Regions from separate parts of the Micromonospora sp. ZG13 genome, predicted to be linked through region 2. Evidence: riboswitches for the same ligand, from Rfam matches in the RefSeq annotation. Region 2 holds a riboswitch; each other region holds the start of a gene.
What was found. Region 2 has a riboswitch for cyclic di-AMP ahead of AC5L34_RS27905 (coiled-coil domain-containing protein). Riboswitches for the same ligand answer to the same signal wherever they lie in the genome.

Region 1: linked by a shared signal. The riboswitch ahead of AC5L34_RS06135 (C40 family peptidase) and the one ahead of AC5L34_RS27905 (coiled-coil domain-containing protein) in region 2 are both predicted to bind cyclic di-AMP.
Region 3: linked by a shared signal. The riboswitch ahead of AC5L34_RS22330 (coiled-coil domain-containing protein) and the one ahead of AC5L34_RS27905 (coiled-coil domain-containing protein) in region 2 are both predicted to bind cyclic di-AMP.
Region 4: linked by a shared signal. The riboswitch ahead of AC5L34_RS18710 (C39 family peptidase) and the one ahead of AC5L34_RS27905 (coiled-coil domain-containing protein) in region 2 are both predicted to bind cyclic di-AMP.

Annotation. Positions count from the first base shown of each region.
Region 1 covers NZ_JCADBQ010000002.1:481,418-483,606, forward strand. Annotated here, with positions in the region: gene AC5L34_RS06135 (C40 family peptidase) at 1-880, opposite strand, end outside; cyclic di-AMP (ydaO/yuaA leader) riboswitch at 893-1,026, opposite strand; gene AC5L34_RS06140 (N-acetylmuramoyl-L-alanine amidase) at 1,265-2,189, shown strand, end outside.
Region 2 covers NZ_JCADBQ010000022.1:51,064-53,252, forward strand. Annotated here, with positions in the region: gene AC5L34_RS27900 (YibE/F family protein) at 1-496, shown strand, start outside; cyclic di-AMP (ydaO/yuaA leader) riboswitch at 663-794, shown strand; gene AC5L34_RS27905 (coiled-coil domain-containing protein) at 798-1,814, shown strand; gene AC5L34_RS27910 (carbonic anhydrase) at 1,936-2,189, opposite strand, start outside.
Region 3 covers NZ_JCADBQ010000012.1:57,977-60,165, forward strand. Annotated here, with positions in the region: gene AC5L34_RS22320 (HelD family protein) at 1-29, shown strand, start outside; gene AC5L34_RS22325 (cation diffusion facilitator family transporter) at 107-1,024, shown strand; cyclic di-AMP (ydaO/yuaA leader) riboswitch at 1,178-1,309, shown strand; gene AC5L34_RS22330 (coiled-coil domain-containing protein) at 1,323-2,189, shown strand, end outside.
Region 4 covers NZ_JCADBQ010000008.1:187,537-189,725, forward strand. Annotated here, with positions in the region: gene AC5L34_RS18705 (alpha/beta fold hydrolase) at 1-370, opposite strand, end outside; gene AC5L34_RS18710 (C39 family peptidase) at 476-1,327, opposite strand; cyclic di-AMP (ydaO/yuaA leader) riboswitch at 1,558-1,698, opposite strand; gene AC5L34_RS18715 (acyltransferase family protein) at 2,053-2,189, opposite strand, start outside.

The sequences.
Region 1 (2,189 bases), on a different contig from region 2:
CGCCCCGGCTGACGGACGCGGTGGCCCGGCGCTGCTGCGCGGCGTTGTGCGGCAGCGAGACCCCGGCCTTCGCCCAGGCGGCGAGCATCAGGCCGGAGCAGTCGTACGAGTTCGGCCCCTCGGCGCCCCAGACGTAGGGCTTGCCGATCTGGGCACAGGCGAACTTCACGGCGGTGCCGGCCGGACCGCCGGGATAGCCGGCCGGGCACGGGGCGGGACGCAGCGGCCCGCCGCCGCCGTTGCCGTAGACGCGCAGCCGCAGCTTCTGCAACCGGTCGATCTCGGCGTTGATCTGCTTCTTCTTCGCCGCGAGCTGGGCCTCGGTGCGGCTGAGCTGGGCGACCATCTCGTCCAGCGGCGCCTTCTTCGCGGCCAGCCGGTCGCGCAGCTCGGCGACCTGCCGTACGTCCTGCTGCTGATGCTGGGCGAACCGGTCGAGCAGTTCGAGCTGCCCGACCGTCTCGCCGGGCGACCGGCTGCCCAGCAGGGCGTTGACGACGGAGACGTTCTCGCCCTTGTAGGCGCGGGCGGCCAGCGCGCCCACCTTCTCCATCGCCTGGTCGACCTGCTTCTCCAGCGGCCCGATCTGCGCGGCGAGCGCGTCGGCCTGCTTGCGCCTGGCGGCCAGGTCCTGCCGGGTGGCGTTGTGCCGTTCGATGACCGGTTCGAGCTTGTTCCAGTCCTCGTCGATCTGCCGCTCGATCTCGGCGACCGTCGGTTCGGCGTGGGCCGCCGTAGCGCCGCCGGTCAGGACGACGGCGAACGCGGCCAGGGCGGCGAGGGCGGTGGTGCAGCGGTACCAGCGTGGGCGCGGCGCAGCCGTCGTCGGATCGGCCGGGGCCGACCGGACCGACGGTGGCCGCGGGGCATGGTGTGCCACCGGGTTCCGTACTCCTTCTTCCGGACCGCCTACCGGGTTAGCTGACGGGTTCGGGCGGGAAGGGGCGCCCTACCGCAGGGACTGCGGATTCACCCCGGGTACCTGGGTCCCCGGCTCGCTCGTGAGCGACTCGGCGGTGTCGGACCGTCACCGCCCTGGGTGGACGGATTGTCACCGGCCGACGAATGACCAGAGTAGAGACGACCGTTATCGATCCGCAACCCTCCGGGCGGTGACACTCCGTACTCACCAGGACCCGGCGGATCCGCAACCCGGAGGACGAAGATTTTCTTCCTTCTGAAGTGTCTGACGGAAAGGTATTGACCGGAGGCGGTGGACGGGGCGAAGGTGGCCCCACCTTTGCCCGCCCGAACTGGGGGTCTGATGCACCTGTCAGCGACATCGAGGAGCAGACGCGTCCTGCTGGCCGCCGCCGTGGCCGCCGCCCTGGCGGCGACGCCGCTCACCGCCGCCGGATCCGCCGCCGCGGCGCCGACGACCGACCGGCAGCAGCAGTACGCCGCCGCGGCGGCCGAGTACGGCGTGCCGGAGAGCGTCCTGCTCGGGGTCTCCTACCTGCAGTCCCGCTGGGACACCAACGCCGGCACGCCGAGCACCAGCGGCGGGTACGGACCGATGCACCTCACCGACGCCGAGCACGTCGCCGCCTCCGGCGGCACCCACCACGACGAGGGAACCGAGGACCCGCGCGGGGACGACTCCCGCCGGTCCCTGGCCGAGGCCCACGAGCCGCCGGCCGCCGCCCCGCCCGCCGAGGCGGCACTCCGTACGGTCGACGCCGCCGCGGAGCTGACCGGCGCCAGCGAGGAGGCGCTGCGCACGGACGTCACGACGAACATCCGGGGCGGCGCGGCGCTGCTGGCCGCGTACCAGAAGGAGATCGGCGCCCCGGTCGGCGCCGGCACCGACCCCGCGGCCTGGTACGGCGCGGTGGCCCGATACTCCGGCGCGGACAGCGCCGACGCCGCGGCGGCCTTCGCCGACGAGGTGTACGCCACCATCGCCACGGGCGACAGCCGGCTGACCGACGACGGGCAGCGGGTCACGCTCGCCGGCAGCGCGGTCCGGCCGGAGCGCTCCTGGCTGGACCGGCTGCGCCTGCGCAAGCTCGCCCGGCCCGACGGCCTGGAGTGCCCGAGCGACATCTCCTGCGAGTGGATTCCGGCCCCCTACCAGCAGTACGGCCCCACGCTCGGCGACTACGGCAACCACGACCTGGGGAACCGGCCCGTCGAGCAGAAGATCGAGTACATCGTCATCCACGACACCGAGGGCTACTTCGGTCCCA
Region 2 (2,189 bases):
CGACGTCACGGTCACCCAGGCCGCCACCGTCACCGAACTGGCGCACGCCAACCCGGGACTGTCCCGCAGGCAGCTCTACCGGGCGGCGACCCGGGTCGGGCGGGCGCACATCGCCTCGACGGTGAACACGATCGTGCTGGCGTACGCCGGCGCCTCGCTGCCGGTGCTGCTCCTGCTCACCGCCGACTCGCGGGCGGTGACCCAGCTTCTCACCAGCGAGTTCCTCGCCCAGGAGATCGTCCGCAGCGCGGTCGCCACCCTGGGGCTGATCGCCGCCGTGCCGCTGACCACCGGCCTGGCGGCCCTGGTGACCACGGCGGGCCGGCGGGCCGGGGAGCCCACCGACCGCGAGGCCGCCGCGCCCGCGCCGACGCCCCGGCCGGCGGCCGACCGGTCCGAGGCGCTGGAGGCGCTCAGCGGACCGCGCGGAGACACGCCGTCCGCCGCCCCCGCCGGATGGCCCGACCAGAACAGGAGAACGGACACCGCATGGTGACACTCCTCTGCGTGACGGATCATGGTTCCCGCCCTGATAGACGCGTCACTGGTCACCGTCAGCCATTACGAAATAACGCATTTAGTCGGCTTAGGGACGTAGATCCCCGGGAGTGCTCTCGGGTAACCTCGCTGCCGGTCACCGCCGAAGGCGCGCAGCGGCGCCTGCGGTGCCGCCGCCCAATCGCCGCCAGGCGAGCCGGGGACCCAGGCACGTGGGGTGAATCCGCGACAGCGGTAGGGGCCACTTCCGCCCCGAACCCGTCAGCTAACCCGGTCGGCGGTCGACGGAAGGGAAAACTGTGACGGCACCCCTACGCCGCTGGTTGACGCCCGTGGTGGCCGTACTCGCCGCCCTGGCGGTCTTCGCCGGGCCTCTCCCGGCGGTGGCCGCGCCCACCCCACCCAAGCCCTCCGGCCACGGCGACGACGAGCCCAAGCTGCTCGACGACCTGATCGAGGCCCGCAACCGGTCCTATGTGCAGGCCAAGGCGAAGCTGGAGAAGTCGAAGAAGCGCCAGCTCGAACTGGCTCTGGAGGTCAACCGGGCACAGGCCGAGCTGAACGCGCTGGCGCCGCAGGTCAGTCAGATCGCCGCCCAGTCCTACCGGACGGGACGGATCGGCGCGGTGTCGATGCTGCTGGACACCGCCAGCCCCGACTCGTTCGTCAAGCGTGCCGCCGCCCTCGACGAGCTGAACCTGGTCAACTCCAAGAAGCTCGCCGAGGTGAACGCGGTCAAGAACCGCGCCGAGCAGGCGAAGCTGGCGCTCGACGCCGAGGTCCGCGAGCAGCAGAAGCTGACGAACGAGATGGCGCGCGGCAAGCGGGAGGCGGAGAAGGCACTCGCGCTGGTCGGCGGCAGGGGTCTGACCAGTGGCAAGGTGGTCGCCACCTCGCCGGTGGCGAAGATCGCGCCGGGACGTACGGCCGACGGCGACTGGAAGCCCCTGGGGTGCACCGAGGACGACCCCACCACCTCCGGCTGCATCACCGCGCGCACGCTGCACATGTACAAGGAGGTCAAGCGGGTCGGCTTCAACCGGTTCGTCGGCTGTTACCGCTCCGGCGGGCCGTACGAGCATCCGAAGGGCCGGGCCTGCGACTGGTCGTTGCAGAGGAGCGGCTTCTCTCCCTGGCACAACGACGACACCTACATGTACGGCAACAACCTGACCGCGTTCCTGGTCCGCAACGCCGACCGGCTCGGCATCTACTACGTGATCTGGAACCGGCAGATCTGGTTCCCGGCGACGGGCTGGAGTTCCTACAGCGGCCCGTCGAACCACACCGACCACGTGCACGTGTCACTGCTCTAGCCGCCCGCCCACGGGCCGGCGAAGCCGGGACCGACACAGGGCCGCCCCCGCCGGACGCGGGAGCGGCCCTGTGTCGTCGTGCGGCCCGACGACGACCGGTCGGGACGGGTCGGCGGGAGGATCAGGCGGCGCTGGCGGCCGGCTCCGGCGCGTCGACCGTACGGGCGGGCACGGCGGCCACCGTCCGCACCTCGCCGGCGGTCAGCCGGTACGACATGCCGACCACCCCGCAGCGGCCGGCGGCCACCTCCGCGGCAAGGACGGCGGAACGGTCCAGCATCGCCTCGACGGTGTGCGCGATGTGGATGTCGACGATCCCGTCGATGTCCTCCACGCCCTCGGCGGCGGCCCGCCGCAGACTGGGCACCACGGCGT
Region 3 (2,189 bases), on a different contig from region 2:
GGCTGACCACCGTCGACCCGACCGGCTGAGGATCCGTTACTTGCACACATAGCGATGTGAGCATAAATTGAACGCGAATCCGGACCCCCAGAGGGAGGATGGGCGCGTGGGCGCAGGTCATGACCACCACCACGGGTCGGTGGCGAACGCCGCACACCGCCACCGGGGCCGGCTCTGGGCGGCGTTCGGTCTGCTCGCCGGCCTGATGGTGGTGGAGGCGGTGGCCGCCTTCCGGACAGGCTCGCTGGCCCTGCTCAGCGACGCCGGGCACATGTTCACCGACGTGCTCGGCATCGGCATGGCGCTCGCCGCGATCTCGGCGACCCGGCGGGCGGGCGGCGATCCGCAGCGCACGTTCGGCCTCTACCGGCTGGAGGTGCTCGCCGCCCTGGCCAACGCCGTGCTGCTCTCCGGCGTCGCGGTCTACGTCGTGATCGAGGCGGTACGCCGCTTCGGCGACCCGCCGGAGGTGCTGGCCGGCCCGATGCTGGTGGTCGCCGTACTCGGCCTGCTCGCCAACATCGGCGCCTTCGCCCTGCTGCGCTCGGGGGCGAAGGAGAGCATCAACGTCCACGGCGCGTACCTGGAGGTCCTCGGCGACCTGCTGGGGTCACTCGGCGTGATCGCGGCGGCCCTGCTGATCACCACCACCGGCTGGTGGTGGGCCGACCCGCTGGTGGCCGTCGCGATCGGGCTGTTCATCCTGCCGCGCACCTGGCGGCTCGGGCGGGCGGCGCTGCGCATCCTGGTCCAGGCCGCGCCGGAGCACCTCCAGGTCACGGCCGTGCACGACCGGCTGGCCGCCGTGCCCGGCGTCGCCGAGGTGCACGACCTGCACGTCTGGACGCTGACCTCCGGGATGGAGGTGGCCTCGGCGCACCTGACCATGACACCCGACGCGGAGGTCGGCGCGGTGCTGGGCGCCGCCCGGGCCGCCCTGCACGACGACTTCCAGATCGAGCACGCCACGTTGCAGATCGAGCCGGGAGCGTCGCCAGGGGCTTGCGGGGCGGTCGAGTGGTAATGAGGACAACCTTAAATCTGGGAGAGTATTGTTGCCTTATGCCGGATTTGACTGTTAGTGGACATGCACCGTGCGTCACCTGCGCTGCAGCAGTCACACCGGCACCGGTAGGCTCGGCTTCGGCCTCCGCCAGGCGGCACCCACCGGTGCCGGCGGTGGCCGCCGCCTAATCGCCCGGCGGGGCGAACCGGGGAACCATGTTCGTGGGGTGCATCCGCGTCAGCGGTAGGGATCTTCCGTCCCGAACCCGTCAGCTAACCCGGTCGGCGGCTGACGGAAGGACACGCGTATGCCAGTGATGGCACCTGTACGACGACGTGCCGCCCGGACGGCGGCCCTGATCACCACGATGCTCGCCCTCGGCGCCGCGGTGGCCCCGGTCACCGCCGCCCCGGCGGCGGCCGCCACCCGCGCCGGCCTGCTCGCCGCCGCCCCCGGCCAGGACGAGGAGGGCGGCACGCCCGCCCTGCGGGCCCAACTCGAGGCCGCCAGCAAGGGCTACCTCGACGCCAAGCGCGCCCTCGCCACGTCGGCCAAACGGCAGCAGCAGCTCGCCGCCCAGCTCAAGACCACCGAGGTCGAGCTGACGGCGCGCAGCGCCAAGGTCGGCGAGATCGCGGGGGCCGCCTACCGCACCGGCCGGCTCAGCGTGGCGTCCGCCCTGCTCAACAGCGGCTCGCCGGACGGCTTCATGGACCGCGCCGCCGCCCTCGACGCGGTGGCCGCCAAGGAGGACCGGGCCCTGCGCGAGCTCCAGCAGACCCGGGACGAGGCCGCGCGCACGAAGCTCGCCCTGGACGGCGAGATCCGGGAGCAGCGCAAGCAGGTCACCGTGATGGCCAAGCGCAAGGAGCAGGCCGAACGGGCGCTGACGGTCGCCAACCAGAAGCAGCAACAGCGACAGTCCGCGGGCGGGGGCGGCTCGCCGGGCGGCACCTCCAGCAAGACGGCGAAGGCGGCGCCACGCAACTCCGACGGCTCCTGGCCGCGCGAGTCGTGCAGCGTCAACGACCCCACCCCCGCCAACGGCTGCATCACGCCGCGCACGCTACACGCGCTCAACCAGGCCAAGGCGGCGGGCTTCACCCGCTACGTCTCCTGCTACCGCCCCGGCGGCTCCGGCGAGCACCCGAAGGGCCGGGCGTGCGACTTCGCGGCCCAGAAG
Region 4 (2,189 bases), on a different contig from region 2:
CACCCGCCTTCGCCAGCTCGGCCGGCGACCAGACCGCCTTGATGCCGACGCCGACCACGGCCTCGACCGGAACCCCGGCGCCGCGGGCGGCGAGCGCCAGCCCGACCACCCCGCCGAGGGAGTGCCCCAGCACGACGAGCCGGTCGCCCGCCGTCAGCCCGGCGGCGATCCGCCCGGCCAGCCCCGCGAACGAGTACTCCGGCAGCGGCGGCGACCAGCCGTGGCCGGCGAGGTCCGGCGCCAGCCACCGTCCCGCCCAGCGACGCTCCAGCAGCGACGCGCAGGGCAGCCACACGTCGCCGGTCGCACCCATGCCGTGCAGCAGCAGAAGCACGCGCCGGCCGTCGCGGTCACCCGATTCATCGACCATGCCGCGCAGTCTGTCACCGACCGGGGCGCCGGGCGAGGGCCGTGACCCGGACACGACAGCGGGCGCCGGCCCCCGGGGTGGGGGGCCGACGCCCGTCGGGATCGCTCAGGCGGAGTAGCCGCGGGTGGCAGCCCAGTTCGCCAGGGCGATGGTGCTCATCCAGTACGACGCGGTCGCCGGGTTCGCCGAGTCGGCGATCTTCACGAGCCGTCCCTCGTCCTGGTAGCCGACCACGGCGATGTAGTGGCCGCCGGGGAACGAGTGCCAGCCGCCGTCGGTGTCCGTGGCGCTTCCCGCGACGTTCACCACGACGCCCCGCCCGTCACCGATGGCCGCGACGACGTCGGCCTGGAGCCGGTCCATCTGCGCCGGGGTGGCGGCGCCGCCGGGGATCATCCGGGTCCGGTACGGCTCGCCCTTCACCGTCGCGTTCAGCACGCGGGTGGTGTCCTGGGCCGAGTCGGTGCCCATCTGGTCGGTGCCCAGCTGGGCACCGAGGGCGTCCTGGCTGCGCGCGATGCCGGCGGCGCTGAGGGCGTGCCGGACGGCCGCCGGACCGCAGTTGTAGAACGTGGTCTGGGCCTGGTAGTCGTAGTCCAGGCTCTTCGCGGCCGGGGGCTTCGGCGGCTCCGGCTTGCGCGTCAGGTCCGGGTCCGGGGCGGTGCTGGTGGCGCTGGCCGAGGGGGCGGCGGTGGCGGTGGCGGTGGCCGGGGCCGCGCTGGACGGGGCCGTCGCGATCCGGGCCTGGCCGCGCGAGGCCGCGGTGTCCTCGCGTGGCTCGCTCGCGGCGACCGGGGCCTGCGCGGCGGCGGGGGCCTCGTCGGCTCCGGCCAGCAGCGCGCCCGTGCCCGACGCCAGCACGAGCGCCGCGGCGGACGCGGCGGCCAACTGGTACGAACGCTCGGACGTGAGGCGACGTAGCTGTCGCCTGAGGTGGTGCTTCACGATTTCCTCCACGGGCTCGGGGGGCGAGCGGCCGGCGGTCCGCGCCGAGGGCAGGGCGGACCGACCGCGCGGACGGGCGTCCGTGCGGGTCGTGGGCCACTCAGGGAATGCGCCCGGGATGCCGGGCGACGGACGGTGACCGGTCGGTCAGCTCGCGACCTGCGAAGGGGCGAGCGCGGGCACCGCGGCGCCGTGGAGACGGCGGAACAACCGAGGGGTGGGTGGGTGCTGCACGGGGATGGAACTCCTTCCGACGCCGCCGACCGGGTTAGCTGACGGATTCGGGCGGGAAGAACGCCCTACCACAGGCCTGCGGCCCACGGATTCACCCCACGAAGCACTGGGTCCCCGGCTCGTCGTTCACGATTAGGCGGGTCGGTGCGGCGTCGCCTCTGGACGATCGGGTACCGCACCGGACGCGCCGACATTACTGGCCGGTCCGCCCCCTGCCAACCCCACCCCACCTGCTTAAACCTTGATGGGGACGCAATTTTTGCGGGCACCTCACCACTGACGTGACTCAATGGGACGACCGTTTCTGCCGGCGCCCGAGGGTGACAACGGGACGAGTGGCGGGCATCGACCCCGAAACCCCGGCGGGAAACGACCCGGCCGCGCCCGATGACCGGTTCGGCGTCGCGGTGACCGGCGTCACGGAAACGGTCGGGCTTTCTCGACGGGTGGGATTCCGCCCCGGGGCGCTGGCCGCGCGGGCGGGTCGGCCCGCGCCGGGGCGGTCAGCGCGAGTCGACGTACGCCGCGGGGTGGTCGGCGGGCCGGGGACGCGGCACGGCGTCGCCCCGCTGCCCCGGCGGCGGCCCGGAGGCGCCGGGGTCCTTCCCGCCGTCGTCCCCGTCCCGCGGCGTCGGGCGGG